One region of the Streptomyces sp. NPDC000941 genome, then DNA from elsewhere that is predicted to be linked to it. Evidence: predicted binding sites of a transcription regulator. Region 1 holds the regulator's gene; each other region holds the start of a gene.
The links. Region 1 encodes HrcA, which represses chaperone genes, less so after heat shock. Its sites were predicted from a motif close to TTNGCACTCNGNNNNNCNGAGTGCNAA; they were not measured.

Region 1 (5,870 bases):
GAAGGTGAACGAGACGACCGGGACCGGGTCGTCGAGGAGTATCGCCAGCTTGGCGTCGTACGCGTCGTCGGAGCCCGCGTCGGGGTCGCCCAGCGGGGTGTCGTACCAGGCCGCCTCGCCGGCCAGCTGCTCCCGGTAGACCTCCACGGCGGCGGGGTCGGCGGTGAGCGCGTGCGGCATGAACAGGTTCACGCCGAAGGGCCGGGCGGTCTGCCCCCGCAGTTGCTTGATCTCCTCGTACATCGCCTCCGGCGTCTTGTAGCCGGCGGCGAGGAACCCGAGGCCACCGGCCTCGGAGACGGTGGCGGCCAACTGCGGGCAGGAGGCCCCACCCGCCATCGGGGCCTGCACGATCGGGTACCGAAAGAGATCGGTCAACGCGGAGGACATGGCGACATCGTGTCATGTCCTCCGCGTGAATCCGTACTCGGCTCGGTGCCGCTCAGGGCCGCCTCAGGCCCGCTGAGGCGCCTACCGTCCGTTGAACGCATCCTTCAAGCGCGAGAACAACCCCTGCTGCCCTGGCTTACTCCATCCCCCGGGGCCGCTGCGGACAACAGCGGCTCCGCCGCGGGCCGGACCCCCGGCCGGGCGCCTACCGTCCGTTGAACGCATCCTTCAGTCGCGAGAACAACCCCTGCTGCCCTGGCTTGAATTCGCCCACCGGCCGCTCCTCGCCCCGCAGCTTGGCCAGCCGCCGCAGCAGCTCCTCCTGCTCCGGGTCGAGCTTGGACGGGGTCTGCACCTCGACGTGGACGATCAGGTCGCCCCGGCCGCCGCCGCGCAGGTGCGTGACGCCGCGCTGGTGGAGCGGGATCGACTGGCCGGACTGGGTGCCGGGCCGGATGTCGACGTCCTCCCGGCCGTCGAGCGTGTCCAGGGGCACCTTGGTGCCCAGGGACGCCGCCGTCATCGGGATGGTCACCGTGCAGTGCAGATCGTCGCCCCGGCGCTGGAAGACCGCGTGCGGCAGTTCGTGGATCTCCACGTACAGATCGCCCGCCGGGCCACCGCCCGGGCCGACCTCGCCCTCGCCGGCGAGCTGGATCCGGGTGCCGTTGTCCACACCGGCCGGGATCTTGACGGTCAGCGTCCGGCGCGAGCGGATCCGCCCGTCGCCCGCGCACTCCGGGCACGGGGTCGGCACCACGGTGCCGAAGCCCTGGCACTGCGGGCACGGCCGGGAGGTCATGACCTGGCCGAGGAAGGACCGCGTCACCTGGGACACCTCGCCCCGGCCGCGGCACATGTCACAGGTCTGCGCCGTGGTGCCGGGCGCCGCGCCCTCGCCGCTGCACGTCGTACAGACGACCGCGGTGTCGACCTGGATGTCCTTGGTGGTCCCGAAGGCCGCCTCGGTCAGCTCGATATCGAGGCGGATCATGGCGTCCTGGCCGCGCCGGGTCCTGGACCGCGGGCCGCGCTGGGACGCGGTGCCGAAGAAGGCGTCCATGATGTCGGAGAAGTTGCCGAAGCCGGCGCCGAAGCCGCCCGCGCCGCCCCCGCCGCCCGCGGCGGACAACGGGTCTCCGCCCAGGTCGTAGACCTGCTTCTTCTGAGGATCGGACAAGACCTCGTAGGCGGCGTTGATCTCCTTGAACCGCTCTTGGGTCTTGGGATCCGGATTCACATCCGGATGCAGCTCACGGGCGAGCCGGCGAAATGCCTTCTTGATCTCGTCCTGTGAGGCATCACGCCGCACGCCCAGGACTGCGTAGTAGTCCGTCGCCACTTACGACTCCGCCAGGATCTGTCCGACGTAACGTGCCACTGCGCGTACCGCTCCCATCGTTCCGGGGTAGTCCATGCGGGTCGGTCCGACCACGCCGAGTTTGGCGACCGCCTCGTCGCCCGAACCGTAGCCGACTGCCACGACCGAAGTGGAATTCAGGCCCTCGTGAGCATTCTCATGACCGATCCGTACGGTCATGCCCGAGTCCTTCGCCTCGCCCAGCAACTTGAGCAGCACGACCTGCTCCTCAAGCGCTTCGAGCACGGGCCGGATCGTCAGGGGGAAATCATGCGCGAAGCGGGTGAGATTGGCGGTGCCGCCGATCATCAGCCGCTCCTCGGTCTCTTCGACCAGCGTCTCCAGCAGGGTGGCCAGGACCGTCGAGACGGCACCCCGGTCCTCCTGCTCGAAGGACTCGGGCAGATCCTGCACCAGCTGCGGCACATCCGCGAACCGCCGGCCCACGACCCGGCTGTTCAGCCTGGCCCGCAGGTCCGCGAGCGACTCCTCGCTCACGGGCGCCGGACAGTCCACCATGCGCTGCTCGACCCGCCCGGTGTCGGTGATCAGCACCAGCATCACCCGCGCCGGGCTCATCGCCAGCAGCTCCACATGGCGGACCGTCGAGCGGGTCAGCGAGGGGTACTGCACCACCGCCACCTGCCGGGTCAGCTGCGCGAGCAGCCGGACCGTACGGCCCACCACGTCGTCCAGGTCCACGGCGCTGTCCAGGAAGCTCTGGATGGCCCGCCGCTCCGGCGTGGACAGGGGCTTCACCCCGGCCAGCCTGTCGACGAACAGCCGGTAGCCCTTGTCCGTGGGAATGCGCCCGGCGCTGGTGTGCGGCTGGGCGATATAGCCCTCGTCCTCCAGAGCCGCCATGTCGTTGCGCACCGTGGCCGGGGAGACGCCCAGCCGGTGCCGCTCGGTGAGCGCCTTGGAGCCGACCGGCTCCTCCGTGCCCACATAGTCCTGGACGATCGCACGCAGTACCTCGAGTCTGCGTTCGCTGAGCACCGCGCGCACCTCCAGTCCAGCCGTCTCATCAGGTATTCCCCCTGGCACTCAATGGTCACGAGTGCCAGAACCCCTCAGCCAGTGTACGGCGGGGTGCCGTGGCCGGGGCAAGAGCCGCCGCTTTGCCACCACTGGAGCTAGCGTCTCCGTATGGACACCCGTTGGGAAGAGGCGCGCTGGGAAGATCTCGCGCCGTCCGTCGTCCGGTGCCGGCTGCCCGGCTGGGACGCGACCGTCGGCGCGATCGCCGGCCGAACCGGCGTCCTGGTCGTCGACACCGGCGCCGACCTGGCCGAGGGCGCGTGGGTTCGGCGCGAGGTCACCCGGCTCTTCGGCCGCCGGCCCACCCATATCGCCCTCACCCATCCCCACTTCGACCACGTCTTCGGCACCGCCGCCTTCGCGGGCTGCGAGGTGTACGGGGCGGCCGGGCTCGACGAGCTGCTGCGCCGCGAACGGGACGCGCTGCGCGACGACGCGGTGCGGCACGGCGTGGACCCCGGCGCCGCCGCCGGGGCCGCCGACCATCTCGTACGCCCGCACCACCTGGTGTGCGGCGAGCTCACCCTGGACCTGGGCGACCGGCCCGTCCTGCTGGCGAACGTGGGCCCCGGCCACACCGCCCACGACCTGGCCGTCCTCGTCCCCGGCCGGGCCCCGGGCGAGCCCGAGGTGGTCTTCTGCGGCGATCTGGTCGAGGAGTCGGGGCTGCCCCAGGCGGGCGCCGACGCGGTCCCCGGCCAGTGGCCCGCCGCCCTGGACCGGCTGCTCGCCCTCGGCGGTGAGGACGCGGTGTACGTCCCGGGGCACGGCGCCGCCGTGGACGCCCGTTTCGTCCGGGCACAGCGCGATGAACTCGCGGCTCGTTTCGGCCGCTGAACTCACGGCTCGTTTCGGCGTGTCCTCCTGAGGCCGCCGCCGCGGCGCTAGGGTCATGCGGATGCGACAGTACGACCCGGACCTGACCCCACCCTGGAAGCGCCAGGCGCCCGCGCCCGAGGTGCCCGCCGAGCCCGACCTGGTCGTCGAGGAGGTCACCACCGGGTTCTGTGGCGCCGTGATCCGCTGCGAGAAGACCGCGCAGGGCCCCACGGTGACTCTGGAAGACCGTTTCGGTAAACATCGGGTCTTCCCCATGGAGCCGCGCGGCTTCCTTCTGGAGGGCCGCGTCGTCACCCTGGTACGCCCCCGCGCCGCCGCCCCCACGGGTCCGCGCCGCACGGCCTCCGGCTCCCTCGCCCTCCCCCAGGCCCGCGCGCGCGTCGCCCGCGCGGGGCGCATCTACGTGGAGGGGCGCCATGACGCGGAGCTGGTCGAGCGGGTGTGGGGAGACGATCTGCGCATCGAGGGCGTGGTCGTGGAGTACCTGGAAGGGATCGACGACCTGCCCGCGATCGTCCGCGACTTCTCCCCCGGCCCCGACGCCCGCCTCGGCGTGCTGGTCGACCATCTGATCCCGGGCACCAAGGAGTCCCGTATCGCGGCCGAGGTCACCGGCGAGCACGTACTGATCGTCGGGCACCCCTATATCGACGTATGGGAGGCCGTGAAGCCCTCCTCGGTCGGCATTCCGGCCTGGCCGACGGTGCCGCGCGGCCAGGACTGGAAGACGGGGATCTGCCGGGCGCTGGGGTGGCCCGAGAACACGGGGGCCGCCTGGCAGCGGATCCTGTCCTCGGTCCGCTCGTACAAGGACCTGGAGCCGGTCCTGCTGGGGCGGGTGGAGGAGCTGATCGACCATGTGACCGTGGGCGGCCCGGCCGGGCCGTAGGGGGCCTGTGGGCCTGCCGGGGCGTCGGGTCGGTCGTCCGAACGTCAGGTCAGGGCCTCGGTTCAGGCAGGCGCCTTGGGACGGGCGTCAGTCCACCAGATCGCGCACCACCGCATCGGCCAGCAGCCGCCCCCGCAGGGTGAGCACCGCATGGCCCGCGCCGTACGGCTCCGGCTCCAGCAGGCCGTCCGCCACGGCCCGGGCCGCCGCCGCGGCGCCCGCCGGGGCCAGCAGGTCCAGCGGGCAGCCCTCCGCGAGCCGCAGCTCCAGCAGGATCCGCTCCACCCGGCGCTCCTCGTCGGTCAGCACCTCGCGGCCGGCCCCCGGGGACCGGCCCTCGCTCAGGGCCTGCGCGTAGGCGCCGGGGTGCTTCACGTTCCACCAGCGCACACCGCCCACATGGCTGTGCGCGCCGGGGCCGGCGCCCCACCAGTCCGCGCCGCGCCAGTACAGCTCGTTGTGGCGGCACCGGCCGGCGTCCGACGTGGCCCAGTTCGACACCTCGTACCAGCGGAACCCGGCCGCCGACAGCATCTCCTCCGCGATGAGATAGCGGTCGGCGTGCACATCGTCGTCGGTCATCGGCACCTCGCCGCGCCGGATCCGCCGGGCGAGCTGGGTGCCCTCCTCGACGATCAGCGCGTACGCCGACACATGGTCGGGCCCTGCGCTCAGCGCGGCCTCCAGCGAGGCGCGCCAGTCCTCGTCGCTCTCCCCCGGCGTGCCGTAGATCAGGTCCAGGTTCACATGGTCGAATCCGGCCGCCCGCGCCTCGGCCACGCACGCCTCGGGGCGGCCCGGGGTGTGGGTGCGGTCCAGTACCCGCAGGACGTGCTGCCGGGCGCTCTGCATCCCGAACGACACCCGGTTGAACCCGGCCGCCCGCAGCTGCTCCAGATAGCGCGGGTCGACCGACTCCGGGTTGGCCTCGGTGGTGACCTCGGCCCCCTCCGCCAGCCCGAACTCGTCCCGGATGGCACCGAGCATCCGCCCGAGGTCGGCAGCCGCCAGCAGGGTCGGGGTGCCGCCCCCGACGAATACGGTCTCGACCGGCCGGGGGTCGTCCCCCAGCACCTTGCGGGCGAGGCGGACCTCCTCGACGACCATGTCGGCGTAGTTGTCGCGCGAGGCGAGCACTCCGCCGGATCCGCGCAGCTCAGTGGCGGTGTAGGTATTGAAGTCGCAGTAGCCGCAGCGCGTCGCGCAGTAGGGCACATGCAGATAGAACCCGAGCGGCCGGTTCGCCGGCCCGGCCACGGCGCTCACGGGCAGCGCGCCGTCCTCGGGCATGGGCTCGCCATCGGGCAGTACGGAAGGCATGCGCCCATTGTCCGCCATCGGCGCAGCGCG
Region 2 (5,870 bases), on a different contig from region 1:
GGCGGCCTCCTGGGCGAGGGCGTCCGCGAAGGCCGCGTTGTACGTTTCGTAGGCGTCCCACTGGGCGCGGAACTCCACGCCGAACACCGGTTCGAGCGGCGTCTGGTAGAGCAGGTGGTGGACGAACCACAGCACCGAGTTCGCGATGCCGTTGTACGCGGCGTCGAAGACCTCCGGCGCGATGTCGAGCATCCGCACCAGCTGCCCGCCCGTGTCGCCCGCGTCCAGATGCCCGGCCCCGGCCCGCCCGGCCGCCTCGCGGTCGCCATCGCCCAGCGCCGCGCAGACCCATACGGCCCCGGCGTCCGGCCCGATGGCACTGAGACCGGAGACCAGCCCGCCGCCGCCGCGCTTGGCGTCGAGCGAACCGTCCTCCCGCAGGGTGTAGGAGACCGGGCCGCGGTTGGACGCGACGAGGACCTGTGCAGCACTGTGCTCAGAGGCCATGTCGCGTACCTAGCCACCCCACGCGTCGCGCAAACGTGCGTGCGGTTTCTTCCCCCCTCACGCCGCCCGCCGCTCCGCGTACTCCGGGATCTCGATCATCGGCGGCCGCTCCTCCGTGTCCACATCGCTGGTCCGCGCCACAAACCCGGACCCGGCGTCGCCCCGGTCGAACTGGGTCAGCCGCGGCCGCACCAGATGCCCGCGGGCCAGCCGCAGCTGGGCCGTGCGGTAGATCGTGGCCGCCATCCGGCCGAGCGCCTGCGGGTCCTGGTGGCGGTGTTTGCGCACGCCGAGGTCGACCTGGGCGAGCGCGTCGAGCCCGACCGTGTGCAGCGAGTCGATGAGAATGGCGAGTTCCACCCCGTATCCGACGGGGAACGGCAGCCGCTCAAGCAGCGAGCGGCGCGCCGCGTACTCGCCGCCGAGCGGCTGTACGAAACCGGCCAGCAGCGGCCAGTGCAGATTGAGCAGCGGCCGGGCGACCAGCTCGGTGACCCGTCCGCCTTGGCCAACCGCCTTGCCGAGCGGCCGGTCGTACATGCCCTTGACCAGCTGTACGTCCGGGTCGGTCAGCAGCGGGCCGACGATCCCGGAGACGAAGCGGGCATCGAATTCGCGCAGGTCGGCGTCTATGAAGCAGATGATGTCGCCGCTGGTCGCCAGCAGCGACCGCCACAGCACCTCGCCCTTGCCCGGCAACGCCGGCAGCTCGGGCAGCAGGGAGTCCCGGTGCACCACCCTCGCCCCGGCCGCCGCGGCGACCTCGGCGGTGCGGTCGGTGGACCCGGAGTCCACCACCACCAGCTCGTCGACCAGGGGCGCGGCCTCGCCCATCAGCTCGCGGCGGATGGCCGCGGCGATCTCGCCGACCGTCGCCTCCTCGTTGAGGGCGGGCAGGACGACGCTCACCGTCCGGCCCGTGGCGCGCTTGGCGGCGAGCAGGCGCGTCAGTGGACGGTCGTCGGCGGACCAGGACCGCTCCTTCAGCCAGCGCTCCACCTCTTCCAGCACGGCCATGCCTCCCTCTTGTGGATCGCGCGCGTCAGCTGTGACCCATCTCGCGCTTCGGACGACTATCTCAACCATCCGGGCCTTCGGTTACAGTCTTGAACAGCGCACGTGACCGCTGTATGTCGGGGGTCCCGTGCGATAAACACGCCGGTTCGGCCGGCGTCATACCGCTCATCCAGAGGGGCAGAGGGAACGGCCCGTTGAAGCCCCGGCAACCCTCCAGCCAGTCCTGATTCGTCGCTGATGCGTCATACGAAGCGGGGCCCGGCTAGGGAAGGTGCCAATTCCGGCTCGCGGCGAGATGCGCCGTGAGGAAGATGAGGAGAAAGGGCCTCGCCTCCATGGCTGTGCAAGCTGTCGAAAGCTCTACTGGATCCGCTGATTCCGCTGGTTCCGCTGGTTCTGCCGGTTCCGCTGGTTCCTCCGTCTCGCTCGGCCCCGCCGTCGCACTGTCCTGTCGCGAGTGCGGGGAGCGTTTCCCCCTCGGCCCCATTTTCGCCTGTGTGGAGTGTTTCGGGCCGCTCGAAGTCGCGTACGACCTGCCGACCGGCGACCCCGAAGGGCTGCGCAAGCGGATCGAGGCCGGGCCGAACAACATCTGGCGCTACGCCCCGCTGCTGCCCGTCCCGGCCGACGTGGCCGACAAGCCCAACATCAACCCCGGCTTCACCAAGCTGGTGAAGGCCGACAACCTGGCCCGCGAGCTGGGGGTGACCGGCGAGCTGCACATCAAGGACGACTCCGGGAACCCGACGCACTCCTTCAAGGACCGCGTGGTCGCCCAGGCCGTCGAGGCCGCCCGCGCCTTCGGCTTCACCACCCTCTCCTGCTCCTCCACCGGCAACCTCGCGGGCGCGGTCGGCGCCGCGGCCGCCCGCGCCGGCCTGCGCTCCTGCACCTTCATCCCGCACGACCTGGAGCAGGGCAAGGTCGTCATGGCCGCCATCTACGGCGGCGACCTGGTCGCCATCGAGGGCACGTACGACGACGTCAACCGCTTCTGCAGCGAGCTGATCGGCGACCCGGCGGGCGAGGGCTGGGGCTTTGTCAACGTCAACCTGCGCCCGTACTACGCGGAGGGGTCCAAGACCCTCGCGTACGAGATCTGCGAACAGCTCGGCTGGCGGCTGCCGGACCAGCTGGTCATCCCGATCGCGTCCGGCTCGCAGCTCACAAAGATCGACAAGGGGCTGAAGGAGCTCATCGCGCTCGGCCTCGTCGAGGACAAGCCGTACAAGATCTTCGGCGCCCAGGCCGAGGGCTGCTCCCCGGTCTCCACCGCCTTCAAGGCCGGCCATGACGTGGTGCGGCCGCAGAAGCCGAACACCATCGCCAAGTCGCTGGCCATCGGCAACCCGGCGGACGGGCCGTATGTGCTGGACATCGCGCGCCGTACGGGCGGGGCGGTGGAGGACGTGAACGACGAGCAGGTCGTCGACGCGATCAAGCTGCTGGCCCGTACGGAGGGGATCTTCGCGGAGACCGCGGGCGGGGTGACCCTGGGTGTGGCGAAGAAGCTGCTCGAGAACGGGGTGCTTGACCCCACCCTCACCACCGTCGTGCTCAACACCGGAGACGGCCTCAAGACGCTTGACGCGGTCGCCCCGACGACTGGGCCCACGGCGGTGATCCGCCCGAGTCTCGACGCGTTCCGCGAGGCCGGTCTGGGCTGAATCGGCTCGGCGCATAGCTCGGCTGAGATCAGCTGGCTTGAATTCGCCCCTCGAATTCGCCCTCGCTTCCCGCAGCACTTCCCACAGAAGGTGAAACCCGCATGAGCGTCAATGTCCGGATCCCGACCATCCTCCGCACCTACACCGGCGGGCAGGCCGAGGTCAGCGCCGAGGGGACGACCCTTGCCGAGGTCCTGACGGACCTGGACCGCAACCACCAGGGCATCGCGGCCCGCGTTCTGGACGACACCGGCAAGCTGCGCCGTTTCGTGAATGTCTACGTCAACGACGACGATGTGCGCTTCGCGGAGGGCCTGGAGACGGCGACCCCGGACGGCGCCGGTGTCTCGATCATTCCGGCGGTCGCGGGCGGCTGCTGAGCCGGTCGGACCCGCCGTGACCCCGCCGTGACCACGGCTTAAACGGAATCCGCGACCACGGCTTAAACGGAATCCGTGACCCCGAGTTAAACGGAATCGCCCCGTCCTGATAGAAACGGACGGGGCGATTCCGTGTCTTGAACCGCGATACAGTTGAGGGGATCCCCTAGCGTCGGCGCCGCGTCGACCGCATATGAGAACTCGTCAACTTGTGCGTGAAGTGTGCGCGCGAATTGCCGGGTTAATCCCTTATGTCCGACCCGGCTTGCCCTGAATTCGCGGGAATTTGCCACTTATTACCGTTCAGCCGTCGCCAGAATTCTCGTCCGATTGACCTGTTGCACAGGGCAGTTGGACAGATACATTCAGCGGCGGTCGACGCGTTCCGGCGCACACCCCCCTCGACTCGGGGGGTGAGGTCTGACCCGGGTCCGCGGAGTGCGGTCCTGCGCAAGGGCCAGCAATAGGGGAGTTAGGAATGGCTCAGGGCACCGTCAAGTGGTTCAACGCGGAGAAGGGGTACGGCTTCATCGCGGTCGACGGTGGTGCGGACGTGTTCGTCCACTACAGCGCGATCCAGATGGACGGCTACCGCACCCTCGAGGAAGGCCAGCGGGTCGAGTTCGAGATCTCGCAGGGTCAGAAGGGGCCGCAGGCGGACATGGTCCGCGTGGCTGTTGGCTGAAGCGCGCCGACGCGAGGCAGCTGACTGGACTGTTTAAAGGGCCCGTACCCCCAGGGGTGGCGGGCCCTTTGACGTGACCGCAGACGATCACCGCGACCAGCTTGTCCCAACCCTGTGACCAGCATGTCCTCTCCCGTAGCCCTTTGGGCGCTTGCACTCTAAGGGGTCGAGTGCTAATCATTGGCGTTAGCACTCTGAGAGTGAGAGTGACAGAAGGATCGGGTCGGTGAGGTCCGTCGGACCGTGCGGGGCAAGGAACCGCACGGCAGACAGACCGTCCGTCGCGGGCGCCAGGCGCGGTCCGGAGCAATCCACCCCGTCTTGGGAGGACCACTTCACATGGCCAAGATCATCGCGTTCGACGAGGAGGCTCGGCGCGGCCTCGAGCGCGGGATGAACCAGCTCGCCGACGCCGTCAAGGTCACCCTCGGCCCCAAGGGCCGCAACGTCGTCCTCGAGAAGAAGTGGGGCGCCCCCACGATCACCAACGATGGTGTGTCCATCGCCAAGGAGATCGAGCTCGAGGACCCGTACGAGAAGATCGGCGCCGAGCTGGTCAAGGAGGTCGCGAAGAAGACGGACGACGTCGCCGGTGACGGCACGACGACCGCGACCGTCCTCGCCCAGGCGCTGGTCAAGGAGGGCCTGCGGAACGTTGCCGCGGGCGCCAACCCGATGGCCCTCAAGCGCGGCATCGAGAAGGCCGTCGAGGCCGTCTCCGCCCAGCTGCTCGAGCAGGCCAAGGACGTGGAGACCAAGGAGCAGATCGCCTCCACCGCCTCCATCTCCGCCGCCGACACCCAGATCGGCGAGCTCATCGCCGAGGCGATGGACAAGGTCGGCAAGGAAGGCGTCATCACCGTCGAGGAGTCGCAGACCTTCGGGCTCGAGCTCGAGCTCACCGAGGGCATGCGCTTCGACAAGGGCTACATCTCCCCGTACTTCGCCACCGACATGGAGCGTATGGAGGCGTCGCTCGACGACCCGTACATCCTGATCGTCAACTCGAAGATCACCAGCGTGAAGGACCTCCTTCCGCTGCTGGAGAAGGTCATGCAGTCGGGCAAGCCGCTGCTGATCATCGCCGAGGACATCGAGGGCGAGGCCCTGGCGACCCTGGTCGTCAACAAGATCCGTGGCACCTTCAAGTCCGTGGCCGTCAAGGCCCCGGGCTTCGGTGACCGCCGCAAGGCCATGCTCGGCGACATCGCCATCCTCACCGGTGGCACCGTCATCTCCGAGGAGGTCGGCCTCAAGCTGGAGAACGCGGGCGTCGACCTGCTGGGCCGTGCCCGCAAGGTGACCGTCACCAAGGACGAGACCACCATCGTGGACGGCGCCGGCGACACCGACCAGGTGCAGGGCCGCGTCAACCAGATCCGCGCCGAGATCGAGTCCTCGGACTCGGACTACGACCGCGAGAAGCTCCAGGAGCGCCTGGCGAAGCTGGCCGGCGGCGTGGCCGTCATCAAGGCCGGTGCCGCCACCGAGGTCGAGCTCAAGGAGCGCAAGCACCGCATCGAGGACGCGGTGCGCAACGCCAAGGCCGCCGTCGAGGAGGGCATCGTCGCCGGTGGTGGCGTGGCCCTGCTGCAGACCGTCTCGGTCTTCGACAAGCTGGAGCTGGACGGCGACGAGGCCACCGGCGCCCAGGCCGTGCGCCTGGCGCTCGAG
Region 3 (5,870 bases), on a different contig from region 1:
CTGGTGGTCCGCGAGATAGGCGTTGACCCCGTCGGAATAGGCCCGCAGATACTTCTTGGTGGTCGGCGACAGCTTGGTGTCGTACTCCTGCTTCGCGACCCGGTGCCAGCCCAGGGTGCGCAGGAACGCGTCGGTCTCCACCTGTCCGGAGCCGAACATCTCGGAGAGCCTACCGGCCGTCATGTGGCGGCGTACGTCCATCTCCCAGAAGCGGTCCTGGGCCTGGACGAACCCCTGGGCGCGGAAAAGATCCTCAGGGGTGTCGGCGTAGATCTGCGGTATCCCGTAACCGTCGCGCTTGACCTGTACGGGCCCGGACAGCCCCTTGAGCTGCAGCGATCCCGTAGTCTCCGGGAAGGAGGCACGCACCGTACTGATGCTCCAGTACGTGCCGTATCCGACGCCCCCCACGAGCAGCAGCACGACTGCGATCACGATCAGGCGGGCACGTCGGCCCTTCTTCTTGCCAGAAGGGCCGTTTTTGTTGGCGGGCATCGCTGTCCTTCGGAGGGGCAGGGTGATCCTGGAGTGCTGGAGCAACCATAGGCGCAGCGCTGTCGCTGCCCCTACGCGGAGTCATGACTCGGGCCGCCCACCGGCCACCACCCGCGAAAAACCCATGTGAGCCACTCGCGTCAAGAACCCGTAAAATGTTAGGTAAGGCAATGAAGTTCCGGTCGGTCGGGGAGCCTTCCGGCCGCTCCCGTGAGAAAGGTTCGGCCGCTGACTGTCCACCACCTCAACGAACTCCTGCTGATCTGCTCTCTCGTCCTGCTCGTAGCGGTGGCGGCCGTCAGGGTCTCGACGCGCAGCGGGCTGCCGACCCTGCTCATCTACCTCGGCCTCGGCGTCGCGATCGGGCAGGACGGGATCGGCGTCGTCTTCGAAGACGCCGAGCTCACGCAGGTCCTCGGCTATGCCGCGCTCGTGGTCATCCTGGCCGAGGGCGGCCTCGGCACTAAGTGGCGGGAAATCAAACCCGCCCTCCCCCTCGCCGCGGTGCTGTCCACCGTGGGGATCGCGGTGAGCGTCGGGGTCACGGCGGCGGCCGCGCACTATCTGGTCGGCCTCGACTGGCGGCAGGCGCTGATCATCGGCGCGGTGGTGTCGTCCACCGACGCGGCGGCAGTCTTCTCGGTGCTGCGCAAGGTGCCGCTGCCCAGGAGGCTCACGGGCACCCTGGAGGCGGAGTCCGGCTTCAACGACGCCCCGGTGGTGATCCTGGTGGTCGCCTTCTCCGCCCAGGGCGCGATAAGCCCGTGGTACGTGATGCTCGGCGAGATCGCCCTGGAGCTGACCATCGGCGCCGTGGTGGGGCTGGCGATCGGCTGGCTGGGGGCGTACGGCCTGCGGCATGTGGCGCTGCCCGCCTCAGGTCTGTACCCGATCGCGGTGATGGCGATCGCCGTGATCGCGTACGCGGGCGGGGCACTGGCCCACGGCTCCGGCTTCCTCGCCGTCTACCTGGCCTCGTTGATCTTGGGGAACGCGAAGCTGCCGCACTGGCCGGCGACGCGCGGCTTCGCCGAGGGGCTTGGCTGGATCGCGCAGATCGGGATGTTCGTGCTGCTCGGCCTGCTGGTGACCCCGCACGAGCTGGGCGACGACGTCTGGCCGGCCATCGGCGTCGGAATGGCGCTCACCATGGTGGCCCGGCCGCTCTCGGTGCTGGTCAGCTCGGCGCCCTTCCGGATTCCGTGGCGGGAGCAGGCACTGCTGTCGTGGGCGGGGCTGCGCGGCGCGGTGCCGATCGTGCTCGCCACCATCCCGATGGTCTCGAACGTGCCCGACAGCCGCCGCGTCTTCAACATCGTCTTCGTGCTGGTGATCGTCTACACCCTGGTCCAGGGCCCGACGCTGCCCTGGGTCGCGCGCCGGCTGCGCCTGGGCGAGGAGGAGGCCGCGGCGGACCTCGGCATCGAGTCGGCGCCGCTGGAGCGGCTGCGCGGGCATCTGCTGTCGCTGTCGATCCCCAAGGACTCCAAGATGCACGGCGTGGAGATCGGCGAGCTGCGGCTGCCGACGGGGGCCGCGGTCACCCTGGTCGTACGGGACGGGAAGAGCTTTGTGCCGCAGCCCTCGACCGTGCTGCGGCGCGGCGACGAGCTGCTGGTCGTGGCCACGGACCCGGTGCGGGACGCGGCCGAGGAGCGGCTGCGGGCGGTGGGCCGGGGCGGCAAGCTGGCGGGCTGGCTGGGCACGAGAGGCGAGTGACGGGGCGGGCCGCGCGGTTGCCGGCCCGGGCCACGTGGCCTGGGTCACCGTATGGCCCGCCGCAGTGGACTGGCGGGCAGGAATACTGCACTATGGAGCGTCGTTAGCACTCATTGAGTGAGAGTGCCAGGAGGAGTAAGTGCCGACCTATCAGTACCAGTGCACCGAGTGTGGCCAGGGCCTCGAGGCGGTGCAGAAGTTCACCGACGACGCGCTCACCGAGTGCCCCAACTGCAAGGGACGCCTGAAGAAGGTGTTCTCGGCGGTCGGCATCGTTTTCAAGGGCTCGGGCTTCTACCGGAACGACAGCCGCGGCTCCTCGTCCAGCAGCACGAGCGGCGGCTCGTCCAAGTCGGCGGCCGCGAAGAGCGAGGACTCTTCGTCCTCGTCTTCGTCCTCCTCCTCGGACACGTCTTCGTCGTCGTCGAGCTCTTCGTCCGGCTCGGGCTCGTCGTCGTCCACGTCGAGCAGCACCTCGTCGGCCGCCTGACGCGCGACCGCCTCAATCGCATACGACATCCCGCCGCTCTCCCTTGGGGGAGAACGGCGGGATGTCGTATGCGCGGACGGCGCTGGCTAGGGTGATCGCATGGCGGAGACCACCAGCAGCACGTATGCGGAGATGGCGGAGATAGGGGTCATCGGCGGGTCGGGGTTCTACTCCTTCCTCGACAACGTGACCGAGATCACTGTCGACACCCCCTATGGCGCACCGAGCGATTCGCTCTTCCTCGGCGAGATCGCCGGGCGGAAGGTCGCCTTCCTCCCGCGCCACGGCCGTAAGCACCACCTGCCCCCGCACCGGATCAACTACCGCGCCAACCTGTGGGCGCTGCGCTCGGTCGGCGTGCGGCAGATCTTCGGCCCGTGCGCGGTGGGCGGGCTGCGGCCGGAGTACGGGCCGGGCACGCTGCTGGTGCCGGACCAACTGGTGGACCGCACGAAGGGCCGCGTCCAGACCTATTTCGACGGCGAGGCGCTGCCGGACGGGCGGGTGCCGAACGTGGTGCACACCACCTTCGCCGATCCGTACTGCCCGACAGGGCGGCAGATCGCGGTGGCGGCGGCACGTGGGCGCGACTGGGAGCCGGTGGACGACGGCACGCTGTGCGTGATCGAGGGGCCGCGCTTCTCCACCCGGGCCGAGTCGCGGTGGCATGCGGCGCAGGGGTGGTCGGTGGTCGGCATGACAGGGCATCCGGAAGCGGTACTGGCCCGTGAACTGGAGCTCTGCTACACGTCGTTGACGCTGGTCACAGACCTGGACGCAGGGGCGGAGACGGGCGAGGGGGTCTCGCACGGGGAAGTGCTGCGGGTGTTCGGGGAGAACCTGGAGCGGCTGCGCGACGTGCTGTTCGACGCTGTGGGCGCACTGCCGGCCACCGAGGCGCGGGACTGTCTGTGCACGCATGGGCACGACGGCTGGGACCTGGGGATCGAACTGCCGTAGCGGACGGCGGGCTTACTCGCACGGGTGACGGAGTTATCCACAGCCTGGGGGTTGTGCACAGGGTCCAGCGGGATCCGGCGAGGGCGGGCATCGTGAAGGGGCAAGAAGCTCCTGACCTCTCACGACAGGCGGTGATTGCCGTGTCCGACCCGTTCCTTCGCTCTCCATCCCTTTCACCCTCCTCGTCCCCTCTATCGCCTCCATCCCTTCCGCCTGTTCCATCCCTCTCCTCGCCTTCGGCGTCTTCGGCGTCTTCGCCCGCGTCCCGGCCCCGCTCGGCTCCGTCCTGGGCCGAGCGGTCCCGTCGCACTCCCCCGACGTGCGCGGTGCCACGGTTCGGACCGGTGCGGGTGAGCCGAGGCGGAGATCGGCTGCGGCGCGCGTTACGGCGGCGGCGGCGCTCGATGGCGGCGGGTCTGGCGTTGAGCGCGGCCGCGCTGGCTGCCGCCGCGCCCTCCGGCGGCTCCGACCCACGTCCGGCGGCGTCCTCGCCACCGGACGACGGCCGACACAAGCCGCCTCCGGCCGTGGTGTCCACGCCGGTGCGGATCGCCGACGCGGCGTCCGTGCGGCTGTTGCGCCCCGGCGACCGAGTGGATGTGCTGGCCGCCCCGGGATCCGATCAGACCCGCGGCCCGGCCGCCGCGCAGGTGGTCGCTCGTGGCGCGCGGGTGACCGATGTGCCGCGGCCGGGGCGTGTGGCGGCGGCGGACGTCGAGACCGGAGATCTCGGAGCGACGGGTGGCGGGGCGGCGGGTGGCGGGGCGGCGGGTGGCGGGGCGCTGGTGGTGCTCGCGGTGCCGCGGCCTACCGCGGCGGCCCTGGCCGGTGCGGCGGCCACATCGAGGTTGGCGGTGGCGCTGTGCCGCTCTTGACCGTAGGTTGCGGAGCCGTCCGCTCCAGAATTGGTGCGGCAAGAGAGAGGCAAAGGGTTGAGCGAGGAAAAGAAGAGCGTCGTGGAGGGCTTCAAGGCCTTCCTGATGCGTGGCAACGTCATCGATCTGGCTGTCGCGGTCGTGGTCGGAGCCGCGTTCACGAGTGTCGTGAACTCCATAGTGAAGGGCCTGATCAATCCGGTCGTCGGCGCCTTCGGCACCAAGGACCTGGAGAAGTACCGCTCCTGCCTGGAGGCCCCCTGCGAGACGAACGCCGCGGGCGAGGTCACCAAGGGCATCCCCATCCTCTGGGGGACCGTGCTGAGCGCCGTGCTCACCTTCCTGATCACAGCGGCGGTGGTGTACTTCCTGATGGTGCTGCCGATGTCGCGCTATCTGGCGCGGAAGGCCGCCAAGGAGCGGCAGGAAGAGGAGAAGCAGGCCGAGACGGAGAGCGCCGAGATCGCGCTGCTCCGCGAGATAAGGGACGAGCTGATCGCGCAGCGCGGCAGCCGATCGAGCACCTGAGCCCTCGGGGCTCCGGAGCTCAGAGGTGGTGGGGCGGCTTCTCGTCGAGGAAGCGGGCCAGGTCCGCGGCGCTGTCGGTGCCATCGCCGACGTCGCCGCCGGGCGACCGCTCACCCCAGCCGCGGTCCGTGTCGTCCGAGGACTGCCGCGCCAGCGGATCGTCGAAGATCAGCGCGGCTGCCGGGTCGCGCGGTCCGGGGTCAGGGGCGGTGCTCATGCGTCAAGAGTACGGCCGGTCTCACGGCGCGTCGGCGAGGGCGGCGGCGGCCAGCTGCTCGTGCCACCACAGGTCCCGGCCGGGCGTCCAGGACACGGGGCGGGCCAGGCGGTGGACGACCAGGACCTTGGGGATCCGCCTGCTACCCGCCAGCGCCCGGTCGATCAGCGGCTTGAGCGACTGCGGCTCCCCGCACCGCCAGTCGCCGTCCGCGGTGATCAGCACCTTCGCGTCCATCCCCGCCAGCCGCTCGCGCAGCTCATGGACGCGCAGCCCGACAGGGAGGGTGGAGCGTACGGCGTCGAGGCGGCCGCAGGCGAGCGTGGCGATCACGGACTCGGGGATCAGCGGCAGATGCACTGCCACCCGGTCTCCCGGGCCTACGCCGAGCCTGGTCAGGGCCGCCGCCGCCCGACCCGCCTGGTCCAGCAGTTCGGCGTGCGTCAGCTCTTCCTCGCAGTCCGGCTCACTGATCCAGCGGAGGGCCACCCGGGGTATCTGCCGCGCGGCGGCGGCCAGGGTCGGGAGCTCCTCCGTCCGAGACGTACTGGGCACGTTGGTCTTCCTTCGGACGCGGGCGAACGGC

Region 2: the regulator HrcA is predicted to act here: its motif matches at 4,383-4,409, upstream of groL (chaperonin GroEL).
Region 3: the regulator HrcA is predicted to act here: its motif matches at 2,318-2,344, upstream of ACWDSL_RS26735 (FmdB family zinc ribbon protein).

What each region holds. Positions count from the first base shown of each region.
Region 1 covers NZ_JBSFMM010000100.1:24,686-30,555, forward strand. The annotation lists gene ACWDSL_RS28875 (nitronate monooxygenase) at 1-390, opposite strand, end outside; gene dnaJ (molecular chaperone DnaJ) at 596-1,732, opposite strand; gene hrcA (heat-inducible transcriptional repressor HrcA) at 1,733-2,749, opposite strand; gene ACWDSL_RS28890 (MBL fold metallo-hydrolase) at 2,900-3,628, shown strand; gene ACWDSL_RS28895 (DUF3097 domain-containing protein) at 3,690-4,520, shown strand; gene hemW (radical SAM family heme chaperone HemW) at 4,608-5,840, opposite strand.
Region 2 covers NZ_JBSFMM010000164.1:18,007-23,876, reverse strand. The annotation lists gene ACWDSL_RS37685 (alpha,alpha-trehalose-phosphate synthase (UDP-forming)) at 1-447, opposite strand, end outside; gene ACWDSL_RS37680 (glucosyl-3-phosphoglycerate synthase) at 505-1,458, opposite strand; SAM riboswitch class I at 1,627-1,782, shown strand; gene thrC (threonine synthase) at 1,800-3,131, shown strand; gene ACWDSL_RS37670 (MoaD/ThiS family protein) at 3,233-3,511, shown strand; gene ACWDSL_RS37665 (cold-shock protein) at 3,990-4,196, shown strand; gene groL (chaperonin GroEL) at 4,536-5,870, shown strand, end outside.
Region 3 covers NZ_JBSFMM010000089.1:8,332-14,201, forward strand. The annotation lists gene ACWDSL_RS26725 (penicillin acylase family protein) at 1-495, opposite strand, end outside; gene ACWDSL_RS26730 (potassium/proton antiporter) at 706-2,214, shown strand; gene ACWDSL_RS26735 (FmdB family zinc ribbon protein) at 2,354-2,704, shown strand; gene ACWDSL_RS26740 (S-methyl-5'-thioadenosine phosphorylase) at 2,804-3,664, shown strand; gene ACWDSL_RS26745 (RcpC/CpaB family pilus assembly protein) at 4,009-4,539, shown strand; gene mscL (large conductance mechanosensitive channel protein MscL) at 4,597-5,067, shown strand; gene ACWDSL_RS26755 (hypothetical protein) at 5,087-5,284, opposite strand; gene ACWDSL_RS26760 (AMP-binding protein) at 5,306-5,839, opposite strand.